2 regions of the Peribacillus sp. SRI_006 genome follow, and region 2 is predicted to be linked to the other one. Evidence: riboswitches for the same ligand, from Rfam matches in the RefSeq annotation. Region 2 holds a riboswitch; the other holds the start of a gene.
What was found. Region 2 has a riboswitch for glycine ahead of gcvT (glycine cleavage system aminomethyltransferase GcvT). Riboswitches for the same ligand answer to the same signal wherever they lie in the genome.
Positions count from the first base shown of each region.

Region 1: it holds a riboswitch for glycine, as region 2 does, so the genes downstream of both, AC2YHV_RS05340 (amino acid permease) here and gcvT (glycine cleavage system aminomethyltransferase GcvT) in region 2, are expected to answer to the same signal.

Region 1 covers NZ_JBYCZT010000003.1:223,846-231,985, forward strand. The annotation lists gene argH (argininosuccinate lyase) at 1-1,168, shown strand, start outside; gene AC2YHV_RS05325 (hypothetical protein) at 1,658-1,864, shown strand; gene AC2YHV_RS05330 (sodium:solute symporter family protein) at 1,999-3,477, opposite strand; gene AC2YHV_RS05335 (DUF3311 domain-containing protein) at 3,474-3,674, opposite strand; gene AC2YHV_RS05340 (amino acid permease) at 3,952-5,292, opposite strand; glycine riboswitch at 5,480-5,558, opposite strand; gene AC2YHV_RS05345 (amino acid permease) at 6,067-7,455, shown strand; gene AC2YHV_RS05350 (hypothetical protein) at 7,520-7,870, shown strand; gene AC2YHV_RS05355 (hypothetical protein) at 7,854-7,982, shown strand; gene AC2YHV_RS05360 (hypothetical protein) at 7,966-8,140, opposite strand, start outside.
Region 2 covers NZ_JBYCZT010000001.1:388,207-396,346, forward strand. The annotation lists gene comGD (competence type IV pilus minor pilin ComGD) at 1-423, shown strand, start outside; gene AC2YHV_RS01905 (hypothetical protein) at 410-748, shown strand; gene comGF (competence type IV pilus minor pilin ComGF) at 696-1,175, shown strand; gene comGG (competence type IV pilus minor pilin ComGG) at 1,168-1,554, shown strand; gene AC2YHV_RS01920 (YqzE family protein) at 1,670-1,855, shown strand; gene AC2YHV_RS01925 (YqhG family protein) at 1,899-2,696, opposite strand; gene AC2YHV_RS01930 (DEAD/DEAH box helicase) at 2,674-4,362, opposite strand; glycine riboswitch at 4,740-4,827, shown strand; glycine riboswitch at 4,831-4,914, shown strand; gene gcvT (glycine cleavage system aminomethyltransferase GcvT) at 5,055-6,161, shown strand; gene gcvPA (aminomethyl-transferring glycine dehydrogenase subunit GcvPA) at 6,179-7,525, shown strand; gene gcvPB (aminomethyl-transferring glycine dehydrogenase subunit GcvPB) at 7,518-8,140, shown strand, end outside.

The sequences.
Region 1 (8,140 bases), on a different contig from region 2:
AGGGAAGATTCATATCGGCCGCAGTCGTAATGATATGGGGGTTGCGATGTACCGGCTTGTTTTGAGAGGTCATCTGCTCCAATTGGTTGGCTATGCAAACCAATTGAGTGAAGCATTCTTGGTGCAGGCTGAAAAACATACAGAAACCTATATTACAGGTTACACACATACCCAACCGGCTCAGCCTACTACAATAGGACATTACTTTTTAGCCATTTATGATGTGCTTCAAAGGGATATTGGCCGGTTATGGGCAGCCTATGAAACGGTTAACCAATCCCCTTTGGGTGCAGCCGCGTTAACGACCACCGGTTTTCCGATCAGTCGGAACCGTACGGCTGAACTGCTTGGGTTTGATTCGGTGATTGAAAATTCCTATGACTCAATTGGCGGGGCAGATTATTTATTGGAAACCGCAACTGCCATCATGACGTGCATGGTCAATACCGGAAGGTGGATCCAAGATTTCCTGCAGCATGTGACAAGGGAGTTTGGTACATTTCACGTGGCGGACCCTTATGTTCAAGTGAGCAGCATCATGCCGCAAAAAAGGAATCCTGTCTCCATTGAACATTCCCGTTCGATTGCAAGCAGTGCGTATGGTGATGCACTTGCTGCAATGAATATGATTCACAATACACCATTTGGTGATATCGTCGATACGGAAGATGATTTACAGCCACATTTATATCGGGCTTTTTCGAATGCAGGCCGTGTCATGAAACTAATGTATGCCGTCATGTCGACTTTGAAAGTAAATGAAGAACATACAAAGAAAATGGCCGCAAAATCCAGTATAACGATTACTGAATTAGCGGATACCCTTTCAAGAGATTACGACATATCCTTTAGAAAAGCCCATTCCATAGCAAGTACAATTGCAAAAAAGTCGATTAGTGAAGGGAAAGAGCTATATGATTGGGACACACAAGAAATCAATAAGATCATCAATGAATTCGTATCAGTGAACATAGCAGAAGATGAATGGAAAAAAATAATCTCTCCCGAATATTTTGTGGAAATCAGAAGCATTCAAGGCGGGCCCTCCCCGAAAGAGGTTACGAGAATGATTTTAAATAGAAAACAAAAACTGGAACAAGAGTTGCAGAAATATAAGAAAGTGATCAAAGAATTGAATGATGGCAGGAAGGCTTTAGTGGATTACTGAAATGAGCTTTAACGGGCATGAAACTCACGATTATTTGCTTCATGGACACGAGTAAAAGCATGAAATTCCCGAGTATTTGCTTCAAACTCACGAATAAAAGCATGAAATTCCCGAGTATTTGCTCCAAACTCACGAGTAAAACATGAAATTCCCGAGTATTTGCTCCAAGCTCACGAGTAAAAGCATGAAATTCCCGAGTATTTGCTCCAAGCTCACGAGTAAAAGCATGAAAATCCCGAGTATTTGCTCCAAACTCACGAATAAAAGCCCGAACCTTCTGAAGAGAGTATTTTTTGTTGGCTCGGAAGCAATACGATGCATTTTACTAAGAAAGCTTCATATTTTATGATACATAGTCATTCTTTATCAGGGTGGCTATTTATTTTGGATTTTTAATGCAACTGAGTCATCCCCAGTGACCATGAATGTAGATTATTCCTAAAAACAATTCTATTATTTGGAAAAAATATAATGTGAGGCGGAATGTTAATGTCAAATAGATCTCAGTTCGGTGTTATCCTGATTTTAATAGCTTTCGTAATATCGATTACTTTTTGTTTGAATCCGGAAGTCTTATTAAGAGGTGGATATGATTTAGCTATGGATGGCCTGGTAGTATCCAGAACCTTGATGATTATTTTTTCGTTGTATTTATTAGTTAAAATAGGGGATTTGTTTATAAACAGAAAAGATTAATAGTCTAAAATGAGGTTTCCCATCAACAATATTGAGATAAAGGACATCATGCTTGGAAGCCGAGAATAAGGAAGGCTCAGTCTTTTGACTGAGCCTCCAATGTTATTGATCCATAACCAGTTTCAAAATTTGCTTCATATATCGTTAACGGATTTAGGTTCCAACTGAACCGCGTGCTTTCTGAAAGCAATACTCACCGTGATCATCACAATGAAATTGACTGCCAATGCAATGATTCCCACATTCAAATCTTTTGCTGCTTGCGGTAAGGATGGAAACAAGGTCCCTATTGTCGATTGACTGAGTGTAATGCAGATTACGATGGCCAATCCGGTAATGATGCCGGCGATTGCGCCAAATTTATTGATCGGATTATTCCTTTTCAGACTAAAGAGAAGGGATGGGAAGAGCTGTGTAATGAGACTGTATCCCATAAGAATTAATGCCGACATCGTTTCGCCGCCGTTTAAGGTGAAGTAGACGGCTATAAGGGCAATGATTGGCACAAGGAACTTTGCCAATCGTACAATATGGCGATCGGACACGTCAGGTGCAAATTCCTTATAAACGTTTTTCGCGAGCAGTGTAGCGACGCTCATCAAAAGCATGGATCCCGGCACCAATGCGGTCAACAATCCAGCGCCGCCGATTATGCCTATAAACCATGGATCAAAGGTCTCGATCGACAGGCGCAGCAATGAGAGGTCCGCATCTGCACCAACGAGTCCGGGCACTTTCAATATAGCTGTAAACCCAACGAAAAAGACGAATAACAGCATGAGTGTATATAAAGGACTGATGATGGCGTTCTTTCGAAATACCTTGCCGCTGCGTGCTGAATAAACAGCGCTGAAAACTTGCGGCCACATATAGAAACCGAATACGAGCAATATTACCGTGGAGATGAACCATGATACGCTAAGCCCCTGATCAGGGAACTTTAGAAAACCAGGCTTGGCGGCATCAACCGCTTCAAACATCGGCTGAAATCCGCCAAAGTAATGAATCGGCAGATAAATCCCCAAAAATCCTATTATGGCGACCATCATGATATCTTTAATGACCGCGGTCCAAACTGAACCGTGGATACCGGAGATCATCACATAAATGGTAAGGCTGATCGCCCCCATCCAAACTGCCTCAGACATTGAGATGGCACCATAAGATGCTTCTGAGACAATGATCCCCAATCCTTTCAGCTGCACGACGATCACTGGGATCATCGACACCACACCGACAAGTGCAGCCAAAATTCCTAAACTGGGACTCTTATATTTGCTTACAAAGAAATCGGATTGAGACATCAGTTTATTTTCTTTGGCATATCTCCATATTTCCGGCAGGAGCCAATAGGATAATACGTAAGACAAAGTAATGTAAATTAGAACATATAGAGCGGGTGCGCCCTTGCCATAAGCCCAGCCGCTGCCGCCAAGGAAGGAGAAGGTCGTATAGATTTCCCCGGCCATCAGCAGAAAGACGAATATCGCACCAAAACCGCGTCCGCCCACCGTCCATTGTTCCAAGTCCATATCTTTTCCTTTTGAAGAGCGTATTCCTAAAAATATCGATAGAAGTAAAAATGCTAAAATGATTAAGAGAGCAATATTCATTCCTGGTCACCTTCCCGATTCCTGGGATCCAGCTTATACATGATGCCGAGTATGGCAGAGGTAAGGACCACCCACATAGCCATCCAGAACATATTGAAAGGCATCCCTAATACATATGGTTCTATTTTATTAACAAAAGGTAGAAATCCCAGTATGCCTATAAAAGGAACTAGTGTAAGAATATATATAATCTTCATTAAACAACCCCCTCCGTTTTAAATAAAGTGAAACGCCCACCAATGGGGGTTCATTCTTCAATGCCACTGATGGATGGGTGAACCAAACCGGATGGAAAATTCATACATGACGGAAAAGGTACGATAATATATATTAGCTTACACTATTTTGATATAAAATTTAATGCAGTTGCCTGATATATTTTAGCAAAAGTGTGCAGAAAGCCGAAGGCCTAATATGTTCATATGCAGATAAAGCCTTGAATTCATATTGAGTTCAAGGCTTTATTTCCTTTAGCTATCTTTTTTTTCGATAATTATATAGTATCACCAAGAGGATGAACCAGATTGGGGTCAAGAGCAGTGATAGCCGTGTAGCTTCAGCGAATAGCATAACAATAAGGATGAACAGGAATAAGCCTAAAATGACGTAATTGACAAAAGGTGTAAAAGGAGCCTTGAAAGTCGATTCGGCTCTTAGGTCGGGCCTTGTTTTCGAATATTTGATATGGGAGATCAAGATAATGCTCCATACCCAAATGAAACAGATGGCACTGATGGTAGTCACGACAGTAAATGCCTGTTCCGGTATCAGCTTGCTTAATAATGCCCCTATTGATACAACGATTGTGGATGTGAATAAGGCATTGCTCGGAACAGCCTGTTTATTTAATTTTTCCAGCTTAGCTGGGGCTTCACCATTCCTGCTTAACGTATAAAGTATTCGGCTCGTTGAAAATAAACCGCTGTTGCATGCAGAAGCAGCGGATGTCAAAACGACGAAGTTGATGATCCCTGCAGCGACTGGAATGCCGATTAACGCAAAGACCTCTACAAATGGACTGCTTGTGGCATTCAGTTGTGTCCATGGGTTGACGCAGAGAATGACGAATAGTGCACCAACGTAGAAAAGCAAAATCCGGACAGGGATTTTATTGATGGCAGATGGAATGTTCTTTCGCGGGTTCGCCGTTTCTGCTGCAGAAACCCCGACCAATTCGACACCGACAAATGAGAAGACGACCAACTGTAAAGATAACAGGAATCCGGAAATGCCATTGGGGAACATGCCGCCATGATTCCAAAGGTTCGTTAGGGAAACCGTTCCGGTATTGGTATTGAAGCCGAGGATCAGAAGGAAAATTCCTACGATGATCAAGGCGATGATCGTGATTACTTTAATGATGGCAAACCAGAATTCCAATTCGCCAAATATCTTAACGGTCAATAGGTTCAATCCTAACAGAATGACCAGACAAAGCAGAGCCGGAATCCATTGAGGGACATCAAACCAATATTGCATATAAACACCGACAGCTATGATATCGGCCATTGCGGTCATGATCCAACAAAACCAATATGTCCAACCGGTCACGAAGCCGGCCCATGGACCGACATATTCAGTTGCGAATTCAGTGAATGATGTGTACCCTGCATTGGATAAAAGCAATTCCCCCAGGGCCCTCATCACAAAAAACAAGGCAATCCCTATTATCATATAAGAGAATAATATGGAAGGACCTGCTAATTGTATGGCTTTTCCGGAACCTAAAAATAAACCGGTGCCAATGGTTCCTCCTATTGCAATCAGTTGTACATGTCGATTTTTTAAATCTCTTTTTAATTCTTGTTTAGCCAATTCGTACGCCCCCGTTTTTATAGTCTGGTAGTGAATGTTTACCTGCATGGTCTTGGAGAGAGGGACGTGATTGTCGTCCAGCTTGCCTTTCCCATTTGTTGTTTTAGTCCAATCACAATATGGACAATAAAAAAAGAGATTGGATAATACCAATCTCTTAAAGGGCTCAGAATAACAATATATCATTCGTTACTCTTCTGTCCTTTTGCCTGAGATTGTGAATCCTTCGGCGCTGCATCTTGTACAGTCTCTCCAGAAGCTGCTCCTGCTATAGTGTCATCCATAGCATTCATCGCTTGCTTGTATGCGGTTGTGAAGAAATGTCAGTCAGTGATGATTTTCCACTGCTTGATCATTTCATTATGCTTATAAAATAATATTGGAATTCTATCATCTATTTTTCGGTAGGTCAACAATTTTTTTTGAAATGAAACAGGCATTTTCTGTAGTTTAATAGTGGTCTGTATTTAACTTAAGGTCTAAGCAGAAGTGATTGTTTTCTACTCATTATGAACGATCACTATAATAAAATACTGAACATCATTTTTTTAAAATGATATTTTTAGATTAGAAAAATCAACAAGATATTATTGGCAACTGTTTATTTCAAAAATACAATTGTATTTTTACAGAATATTTACTATTATAAGATAAGAAAACATAAATGAAGTGTTATTGGTATTTTTTCGATAGAGCATTTCTAACTGCAATAATTAATAAGTTCGTGGTAAGGATAGAAAAGCATTACCGATATTGCATCTGGAGGAGTTAATCATGTCGAACAAGGAATTAAAGAGAGGGCTGGAAGCACGTCACATTCAAATGATAGCTTTGGGCGGAACCATCGGAGTCGGCTTATTCATGGGATCTGCGAGCACGATCAAATGGACCGGGCCCTCTGTAATGCTTGCTTATGCCATTGCAGGTATTTTTATATTTTTCATCATGCGTTCCATGGGTGAGATGCTTTATTTAGAACCGACTACAGGTTCTTTTGCAACCTTTGCGAGCAGCTATATACATCCTTTGGCAGGTTATATGACTGCTTGGAGCAATTGGTTTCAATGGGTAATCGTCGGAATGTCCGAAATCATTGCGGTTGGCTTGTATATGCAATATTGGTTCCCGGAGTTACCGGCCTGGATACCAGGTGTGGTCGCCATGATCATCTTGGGAGCGGCCAACCTCATTTCCGTTAAATCCTTCGGGGAATTTGAATTCTGGTTTGCACTTATAAAAATCATAACGATTATATTGATGATCGTTGCCGGCCTGGGCCTTATCTTCTTTGGAATAGGGAATGGCGGGGATGCGATTGGATTATCGAATCTTTGGGAAAATGGCGGCTTCTTTACGGGAGGCTGGACAGGATTCTTCTTTGCGCTTTCACTTGTCGTGGCTTCCTATCAAGGCGTTGAGCTTATCGGCATCACAGCAGGGGAAGCGAAAGACCCAACGAAGACCGTAACAAAAGCGATTCAATCAATTATATGGCGCATTTTAATTTTCTATATTGGTGCCATTTTCGTCATCGTGACAGTATTCCCTTGGGATCAACTGGATGACTTAGGCAGTCCGTTTGTTTCGACCTTTGCCAAAATAGGTATCACTGCAGCGGCAGGCATCATTAATTTTGTCGTCATCACTGCGGCGATGTCTGGATGCAACAGTGGGATTTTCAGTGCAGGTCGTATGCTTTACACACTGGCATTGAATGGCCAAGCTCCGAAAGTCTTTGCTAAAGTATCTAAAAATGGAGTTCCGGCATATTGCACGATCGCTGTACTATTAGGGTTGGGCATCGGGGTTATCCTGAATTACCTTGCACCGCCGCAAGTATTCCTTTATGTGTACAGTGCGAGTGTTTTGCCTGGGATGATTCCATGGTTTGTCTTACTTATCAGTGAGCTTAAGTTCAGAAAGGTAAATGCCGCTGAAATGGAGAAACATCCGTTCAAAATGCCGTTGGCCCCTTACAGTAACTATGCGACAATAGCCTTTTTACTGATGGTGCTGGTAGGTATGTGGATCAATCCTAGTACAAGGATTTCCTTGGTTGTCGGGATCGTTTTCCTAGCCTTGGTAATAGCAAGTTATTACATGCTGAAAATGGATAAACGAACACCATTGGATGTTAAATCCGATGATGAGATTTCAGGATAAGAAATTCTAGTAAAAAGCCCTTCTCTAATTCGAGAAGGGCCTTTTTTTTCCTTGTAGATCAATTGTGGAATTCACGAGTAAAACAGCGAAACTCACGAGTAAAGTCGTGGGATTCACGAGTAAAGCCGTCGAATTCACGAGTAAAACAGCGGAATTCACGAGAAAAGTCGTCGAATTCACGAGTAAAACAGCGAAACACACGAGAAAAGTCGTCGAATTCACGAGTAAAATAGCGAAACTCACGAGTAAAGTTGTTGAATTCACGAGTAAAACGGCGAAACTCACGAGTAAAGCCGTCGAATTCACGAGTAAAATAGCGAAATTCACGAGTAAAACAGCAAAATTCACGAGTAAAGTCGTCGAATTCACGAGTAAAATAGCGAAATTCACGAGAAGTTGTGGAATTCACGAGTAAAACGGCGAAACTCACGAGTAAAGTCGTTGAATTCACGAGTAAAACAGCGGAATTCACGAGTAAAGTCGTCGAATTCACGAGTAAAATAGCGAAATTCACGAGAAGTCGTTGAATTCACGAGTAAAACAGCGGAATTCACGAGTAAAGTCGTCGAATTCACGAGTAAAATAGCGAAATTCACGAGAAGTTGTTGAATTCACGAGTAAAACGGCGAAGCTTACGAGTAAAGTCGTTGAATTCACGAGTAAAACAGCGGAATTCACGAGTAAA
Region 2 (8,140 bases):
GGTGGGTATACACTATCTGAAACCCTTATTGTCCTCGCTATTTTTGTACTCCTAATTTCCATTGGTCCTAATCTATATCCCAGCTTCACTAAAGGAATGGAAAATAGGCTTTTTCTTTCACAATTTCATGAAGATCTTTTCTATGCTCAACAGTATGCCATCAGTCATAAGAGCTTGATTTACCTCCATATTGATAATACCGAAAAGATTTATACCGTTTCGTCTTATAAGGAGGGGATCGTTTTAGAGAGAAGCATACCAGAGGATATCCAGTTTTTAAGCGGCACTTTGGGGTTCAGCTTTCATTTTAATCAATATGGAAATGCATCCAAAGCCGGAACGATTATGATTGATACCTCAAAGGGAAAGTACAAGCTGGTCCTCAATATCGGTAAAGGGAGGTTCCGGATTGAGAAATTGTAAAGGGTACGTCTACCTTGAGCTGATGGCCGCATTTTCTATTTGTATATTACTGGCCCTTGCCATTTTACCAATTCTTGAAGAGGTATTGACGCAGCGGAAAGATATTCCCGTAAGGACCGAAGCCCACCATTTATTATATGAAAGATTGACGGCGTTCATGGATGGGGAGATTCAAGCAGTTGATCAGGAAATCATTTACAAAAAAAGAAGCTATGAATTGTTTTGGAAGCACCATGGGGATTTCCCGGGAATGATTGAAGGGTGTGTACGCTATGAACATGAAACGGGTAATTGGGAATCCATTTGTGATGCTGCGAAAAAATGATGGCTTTACGATGATCGAATTGCTTTTTTCTTTATTGATTTTAATGACGACGTCGCTTTTTGTTCTGCAGCTCTTCTCGATCATTAACACCCAGATGAGGTCCGTTGATAAATTGCATCCTAAGGAGTGGGAGGTCTTTACCATGCAAGTGAAGCAGGAGGTCCGGAGTTCCAAAGCACAAGATGTAATGGGAAATAAATTATATTTGCTTTCAGGTGAACAATTAGCATCGCTGGAACAATATGAAGACAAGGTCCGAAGACGAGTGGATGGTATGGGGCATGAGGTCATCTTGCAGAACATTTCGGAATTCCAGGTCAATAAGGATGGCAGTGTCATTGTTATAAATATAACGGATAAAGCAGGGACTACTTTCAGTCGAAGATTTCATCCTTTCTTTAGGAATGATACGAAAATTGATGAATAATCAAAAAGGAGTCGTTTTCCCGATGGTCATGATTGTGGCGAGTGTTTTCATCATGTTCACGATACTAATGATCGACCAGTTTATCATTGATAAAAAGTTTTATAAAGAAGTGGAAGAGTCGCTTGTGGCCGACCATCTTGTCCATCTAGCCATCAAGGATGTGACGGCAGAGTGGGGCGAAGAGATTCCGAAAATCATCCAGGGGGAAATATCATATCCCAATGGTGTGGTGCGATATTCCTTAATGAAGCAAGAAGGTCCTTACGTCTATATCGAGTTTTCTTCCAAAACTAAAAATGATCGAGAGGGCAGGGTCATCATTCAATACGATAAAGAAGCGGGGGAAGTGAAAGAATGGTTGGAGAAGCAAGCTGTGTAATAGCAAAATCAACACCATTTTATTAGGGAACGCGACAGGTTTACGGTGAAGGGAGCAAGGAAAGGAATAAAATAAGCGTAAACCGGACATACTTTGCGTAGGGTGATGATTTTATATGTCTACAAACGCTTATATTAAATATCTGACGCAGCAGCTTGTCGAGTATTTCAATCTGACGAAAAAAGAACGAAAAGAAAAACGCCTTCACAGAAAAGAGGATAAAAACCAGGGTATGTCACATTGGTTTGGCATTGTCCCTTTTGCTTTGTCGATGTTTATAAGGAAAACGATCAAAAAGTAAAACAGATGTCCTAAACTTGGACATCTGTTTTTTTATTCTTAACTTATCCCAACGCCCTATCTGAAAGGTAAAATAATCCTCCGTTGATGATGGATATTCTGATGTTGGGTTCATATTGTGCTTTTAGTGCTTCTTTTTCGGTATAATAGCTCTCACTTTTTTCGTCCATATCCTTGTAAAAATGCTCCAATAAATTCAAGTCATTCTGCCAGCGCAGCATTGCTTCCTCCGCCCAGGAATGGTCATCATCCTCGAAACTGGTTCTGATGTATGTATCAAGTCTTGCCAATCCACTCTTGGGCATGATCAGAGGTGAAAGCGTAAAGGAATAATCCGGTATTTTCGGGGTGACGTTAATCGGTAAAACCCGATGGTGAAACCCTTCCATTATTTCACCCGAGATTAAATTCAGTCCGATTGACATGAAAGTATCTTTTTTGCGGTCGCATTGATAGGATATTTTCACATTCAGGGTCAGCCAAGGAAACAAAGGATTATTTCTGCCTTTTGATGGAGGCGTATTCTCAAAAAGTCTAGTATACCCTGCCAGCTTTTTGGTTGATTGAATAATCTGGTGAAGACGAGGGGAGCCAAAATGAATCATTTCTCCCTTTAAATCGGATGGAGCTTGTTCTGGATCGGTAATGAAAGTGATTTGTGCCGGGTTCGGAACACCTCCTGTTTTTTCTAGATAATGCCAATAAAAGGGTCTGTTCATTAATTCTTTATCCATCTCAATCGTCAATTGCACTGTAAGGTGGGTTGGTGCATTATCCAGTATTTCACACTCATTGGCTTTAAAGAAAGTGATTAAAAAATCATGAATTTCCCGTTGCTGCATGAACCTCACCTTCCTTCATTGATTGAGCGAATTGGATCAACGATGAAAAATTATCCATCTTGACTTTCATTTCGCCTTCGGTTTTGGACTCGCCGACCACATCAATTAAATATTCTTCAATGTTGTTAATATCCAGTTTGGTTAAAATATCATCCAATTCACCGATTACTTTTTCAAATAAATTTATTTTTTCGTATAGTAACTTCAGTATATGTTCTTCAACTGTATTTTTCGTGGCAAAGTTATAAATCATCACATCTTCTTCCTGACCAAGGCGGTGAATCCGTCCAATTCTCTGTTCAAGCCTCATTGGGTTCCAGGGCAGGTCAAAATTAATCAAGTGATGGCAAAACTGAAGGTTTATCCCTTCCCCGCCAGCTTCTGTTGCGATTAATACCTGAATGTTCTTTTGGAATAATTCACGCATCCAGTCTTTCTTTCCACGCTTAAAACCGCCTCGGAAAGGAACAGAAGAAATTCCATTCTGCTGTAGGTACCATTGGAGATATAATTGAGTCGCACGATATTCCGTAAAGATAATCACTTTGTCATCAATTTTCTTGATCAGTTCCAAAGCTTTTTCAGCCTTTGAGTTCTGGACCGTTTCATTCACTTTAGTAAATAAATCATCAAGCTTTGCCAAAAAATCAGGGGAAGGCTGATCGTATTTATCCCTCATATTCTTTAATGTATAAAAGACAGCCTCTCTGCTGCTGCATGCTTCCCTTTGGAGAGTGAGAGCCGAAAAGGCGCTTCCTTTTGATCCATCCGAAATTGGCTTGAATTTGGAAACAGCATCATACAATGCTTGTTCCGTTGGAGAAAATTCAATGGTGATGGTTTCCACATGCCGTTTTGTCCATTCAATGCCAGTATCGGCCCGCCGGTTTCGAATCATGACAGTGTTGACCAGTTCCTTTAGGTGTTCATCTTCTGTTATGTTCCGGCCTTTCCCTTTATACTTTTCCGAAAAGAGTGAGGCATTTCCCAAGTGGCCCGGTTTCAATAACGAAACGAGGTGGAATATCTCCTCGACTTTATTTTGAATCGGAGTGGCTGTCAGGAGTAAACAAAATTTCTTTTTCAGATTTTGGACGAATTCATAGTTCTTCGTCTTATTATTTTTAAGTTTATGAGCTTCATCAATAATGATGAAGTCATATTCCTGAGTAAAGATGATATCTCGATGTGGAGCGCGTTTCGCTGTATCAATGGATGAAATGACTACATCACAGGAGTCCCAGACATAACTTTTTCTCTGAACGACTGCCGGAATATGAAACTTGGTATTCAATTCAAATGCCCATTGTGTGACAAGGGAAGCCGGAACAAGGATCAATACTTTTTTTACAAGGCCCCTAATCATATACTCTTTTAGGATCAAGCCTGCTTCAATTGTTTTTCCCAGCCCTACCTCATCAGCCAAAATGGCTTTTCCATTCATCTTTTCCACTACTTGCTTCGCCGCTTCCAATTGATGGGGAAGCGGGGTTAGCTGAGGAAGATGCTTGGGCGCCTGTAAACCTTCAAAATCAGGGATGATAAGGTTTTCCTCCATTTGAACCGCCAACTTATAAAGCTCCCAATTTCCCCATGGACCGTCATTTTCCATCTTTTGCAGAAACTCGTCATTCCATTCAGAATTGAAGGATATATTGATTTTCATAGAAATAACTCCCTCTTAAATCATAATTTCCTTAATATAAGGTCAAAACCCGAACATTTCATATGTGAAGTAAGAAAAATATTTCTTTTTCAAAAAATATTGCAGAGATAAGTTTCTTAGGGTAGGATATAAGTATATTTAGAAAATTCCAATTTCCAAACGCTACAAAGAATGTTTGTACATCGATTTTGCAGTTCGCGTTTTCTTAGTATGGGCTATAGGCTCCTAATTTATCCAAGATTACTGAAGGAGATCAGTCAAACGGTTTCTGAAGTTTTAGGAGAATTGGCAGAGAATGCATTCCATTTATGCTCAAAGGTTTTACCGATGCTTGGGGCTTATCGGCTTCCTTTCAATGGTAGACCATTTATATGCGGGTGAAGATAAGGGGAGAGACTACGGATGTAGCGCCGAAGGAGCAAACTTAGCAGTGAATCTCTCAGGCAAAAGAACTCTTATTGGACGCAACTCTGGAGAGCGCCGCCCGTTATGGGACGGCCACCAAAGGGGAAAACCTATTACATAGGTAAACTTTCAGGTTTCAGGACAGAGAAAAAGCTCAAACGGGCTTTCTCTGTCCTTTTTTGTGCTTTTTTCACATCATGAATCAGCTTGTATCTGATGCGTAATGACAAGAAGCTTTTGATAATGAAGCCAATTAATTTTTAAAAAAATCTGAAGGGGGTCATTTTTTGACCAATTTAAAAAGAACACCACTATTTGAGGTTTATCGTGAATACGGAGGTAAAACGATTGATTTTGGCGGCTGGGAACTTCCTGTCCAATTTTCGGGTATAAAGGATGAACATGAAGCCGTACGGACAAAAGCGGGGTTATTTGATGTTTCCCATATGGGGGAAGTCGATGTTAAGGGGCCTGGGAGCCTTTCCTTTTTACAGAAGATGCTGACAAATGATATATCAAAGCTGCAACAGGGCGGGGCCCAATATACCGCCATGTGTTATGAAAACGGAGGCACGGTTGATGATCTTATCGTGTATAAAAGGGCTGAGGACGACTATCTGCTCGTGGTCAATGCAGCGAATACAGAAAAAGATTTCAATTGGCTTCAAGCGAATTTAACGGAAGATGCCCAAATTACGAATGTATCAAGTGACTATACACAGCTGGCACTTCAAGGACCAGCTGCAGAGAAGATATTACAAAAACTATCCGGAAGTACTGACTTAAGTGAAATTGGATTTTTCAGGTTCAAGGATAATGTCATGATTAACGGTATCTCCACGCTGGTATCCCGTACTGGATACACTGGTGAAGATGGTTTTGAAATATATAGCGACAGTAAAAATGGCCCTGCCCTTTGGAAGGCGATTATGGATGCCGGTAAGGAAGAGGGGGTTCAGCCGATTGGTTTAGGCGCTCGTGATACCCTGCGTTTTGAAGCGAAACTGCCGCTGTATGGGCAGGAGCTTTCGGCGGACATCACCCCGATAGAAGCCGGGATTGGTTTTGCAGTAAAAGTGGATAAGGAAGTTGATTTTTTCGGGAAAGCCGTTCTTGCTGAGCAAAAGGAGAAAGGGGCTCCCCGGAAGCTTGTGGGAATTGAAATGATTGACCGTGGCATTCCACGTCATGGGTATAAGGTCTACAGCGGTGATGAAGTCATTGGCGAGGTCACGACTGGTACCCAATCGCCAACATTGAAGAAAAACGTTGGATTGGTACTTATCGATAAGGAATTTTCGGTGCTGGATGCGGAAGTCGAAGTGGAAATCCGTTCCAAACGTTTGAAAGCCGTTATAATACAAACACCTTTTTATAAAAAACCACGTAAATAGAGGGGAATGGTCATTAGATGAAACATCGTTATTTACCCATGACAGAGCAAGATAAACAAGAAATGCTGGAAGCGATAGGGGTATCCGCTGCTGAAGAACTTTTCAATGATATCCCTGAAAGCGTTCGTTTTCAAGGAGAATACGATATCAAGCCTGCTAAATCGGAACCTGCATTAATGAAAGAATTATCAAGGCTTGCTGCAAAGAATGCGGACCTTAAAAATTATGCTTCCTTCCTTGGTGCGGGTGTCTATGACCATTATGCGCCGGTCATCGTCGATCATGTTCTTTCCCGTTCTGAGTTTTATACGGCGTATACACCGTATCAGCCTGAAATTTCACAGGGCGAGCTTCAAGCAATCTTTGAATATCAAACGATGATATGTGAATTGACGGGCATGGATGTGGCTAACTCCTCCATGTATGACGGCGGGACGGCGCTGGCTGAAGCAGCGATGCTTGCTTCAGGACAGACAAGGCGGAAGAGGATTCTCATTTCAGGAACCGTTCATCCTGAATCAAGAGAAGTTGTGAAGACATATGCAAAAGGGCAACGCGTGGAAGTGATCGAAATTCCTCATAAAGACGGTGTGACGGACTTAGCTGCTTTAAGGGAATTGGCGAATGATGACATTGCAGGAGTGATCGTGCAATACCCGAACTTTTTTGGCCGGATCGAGCCATTGAAAGAAATGGAAGAAATCATTCATGGCGTCAAGTCCATGTTTATCGTTTCCAGTAATCCGCTTGCATTGGGAGCTTTGACATCCCCTGGTGCACTCGGTGCAGATATCGTAACGGGGGATGCTCAGCCATTCGGCATTCCAGCGGCATTCGGTGGCCCTCATTGTGGATATTTTGCGGTTACTAATAAACTTGTACGGAAAGTTCCGGGCAGACTCGTTGGTCAAACGGTCGATGAGAATGGAAAAAGAGGGTTTGTCCTGACGCTTCAAGCTCGTGAACAGCACATTCGCCGTGACAAAGCCACATCCAACATTTGTTCCAATCAAGCTTTGAATGCCTTGGCCGCTTCTGTTGCAATGACCGCGCTTGGGAAAAAGGGTGTCAAAGAAATGGCCGTGCAAAATATTCAAAAAGCACATTATGCGAAAAAAGCAATTATGGCAAAAGGGGTGGAAGTGATATTCGACGGTCCTTCGTTTAATGAATTTGTCATTAAACTGCCTGCTCCGTTTTCAGAGGTCAATAAAAACCTTTTTGAAAAAGGGATGATCGGCGGCTTCGATTTAGGGACGGTTTATCCTGAATTGAAAGACCATATGCTGGTTGCGGTAACTGAACTAAGAACAAAAGAAGAAATTGATGCACTTGCGCAGGAATTGGGGGATCAACATGAATAATCAAGATCAATCACTCATTTTTGAAATCAGTACTTCCGGCCGGATCGGGTACAGTCTGCCAGAAATGGATGTTGCAACTATTCCGCTCGAAGAAATTCTTCCTGCCGACTACATCCGTGAAGAAGAGGCAAAGCTTCCTGAGGTGTCCGAACTGGATATCATGCGTCACTATACTGCACTTTCCAAACGGAATCATGGGGTGGATTCGGGTTTTTATCCGCTGGGTTCATGCACGATGAAATATAATCCGAAAATAAATGAAAATGTGGCACGTTTCAACGGTTTTGCCCATATCCATCCATATCAAGATCCCGCTACTGTACAAGGAGCATTGGGACTATTATTTGATTTGCAGGAACACTTAACGGAAATCACCGGGATGGACCAAGTGACATTACAGCCTGCAGCAGGTGCCCACGGTGAATGGACAGGATTGATGATGATACGCGCTTTTCACGAAGCGAATGGCGATACAGAACGGACGAAAGTGATTGTACCTGATTCGGCCCATGGTACGAATCCTGCCTCTGCCACTGTTGCCGGACTAGAAACGATTACAGTGAAGTCCGATGAAAATGGGTTAGTCGACCTTGAAGATTTAAAACGTGTTGTCGG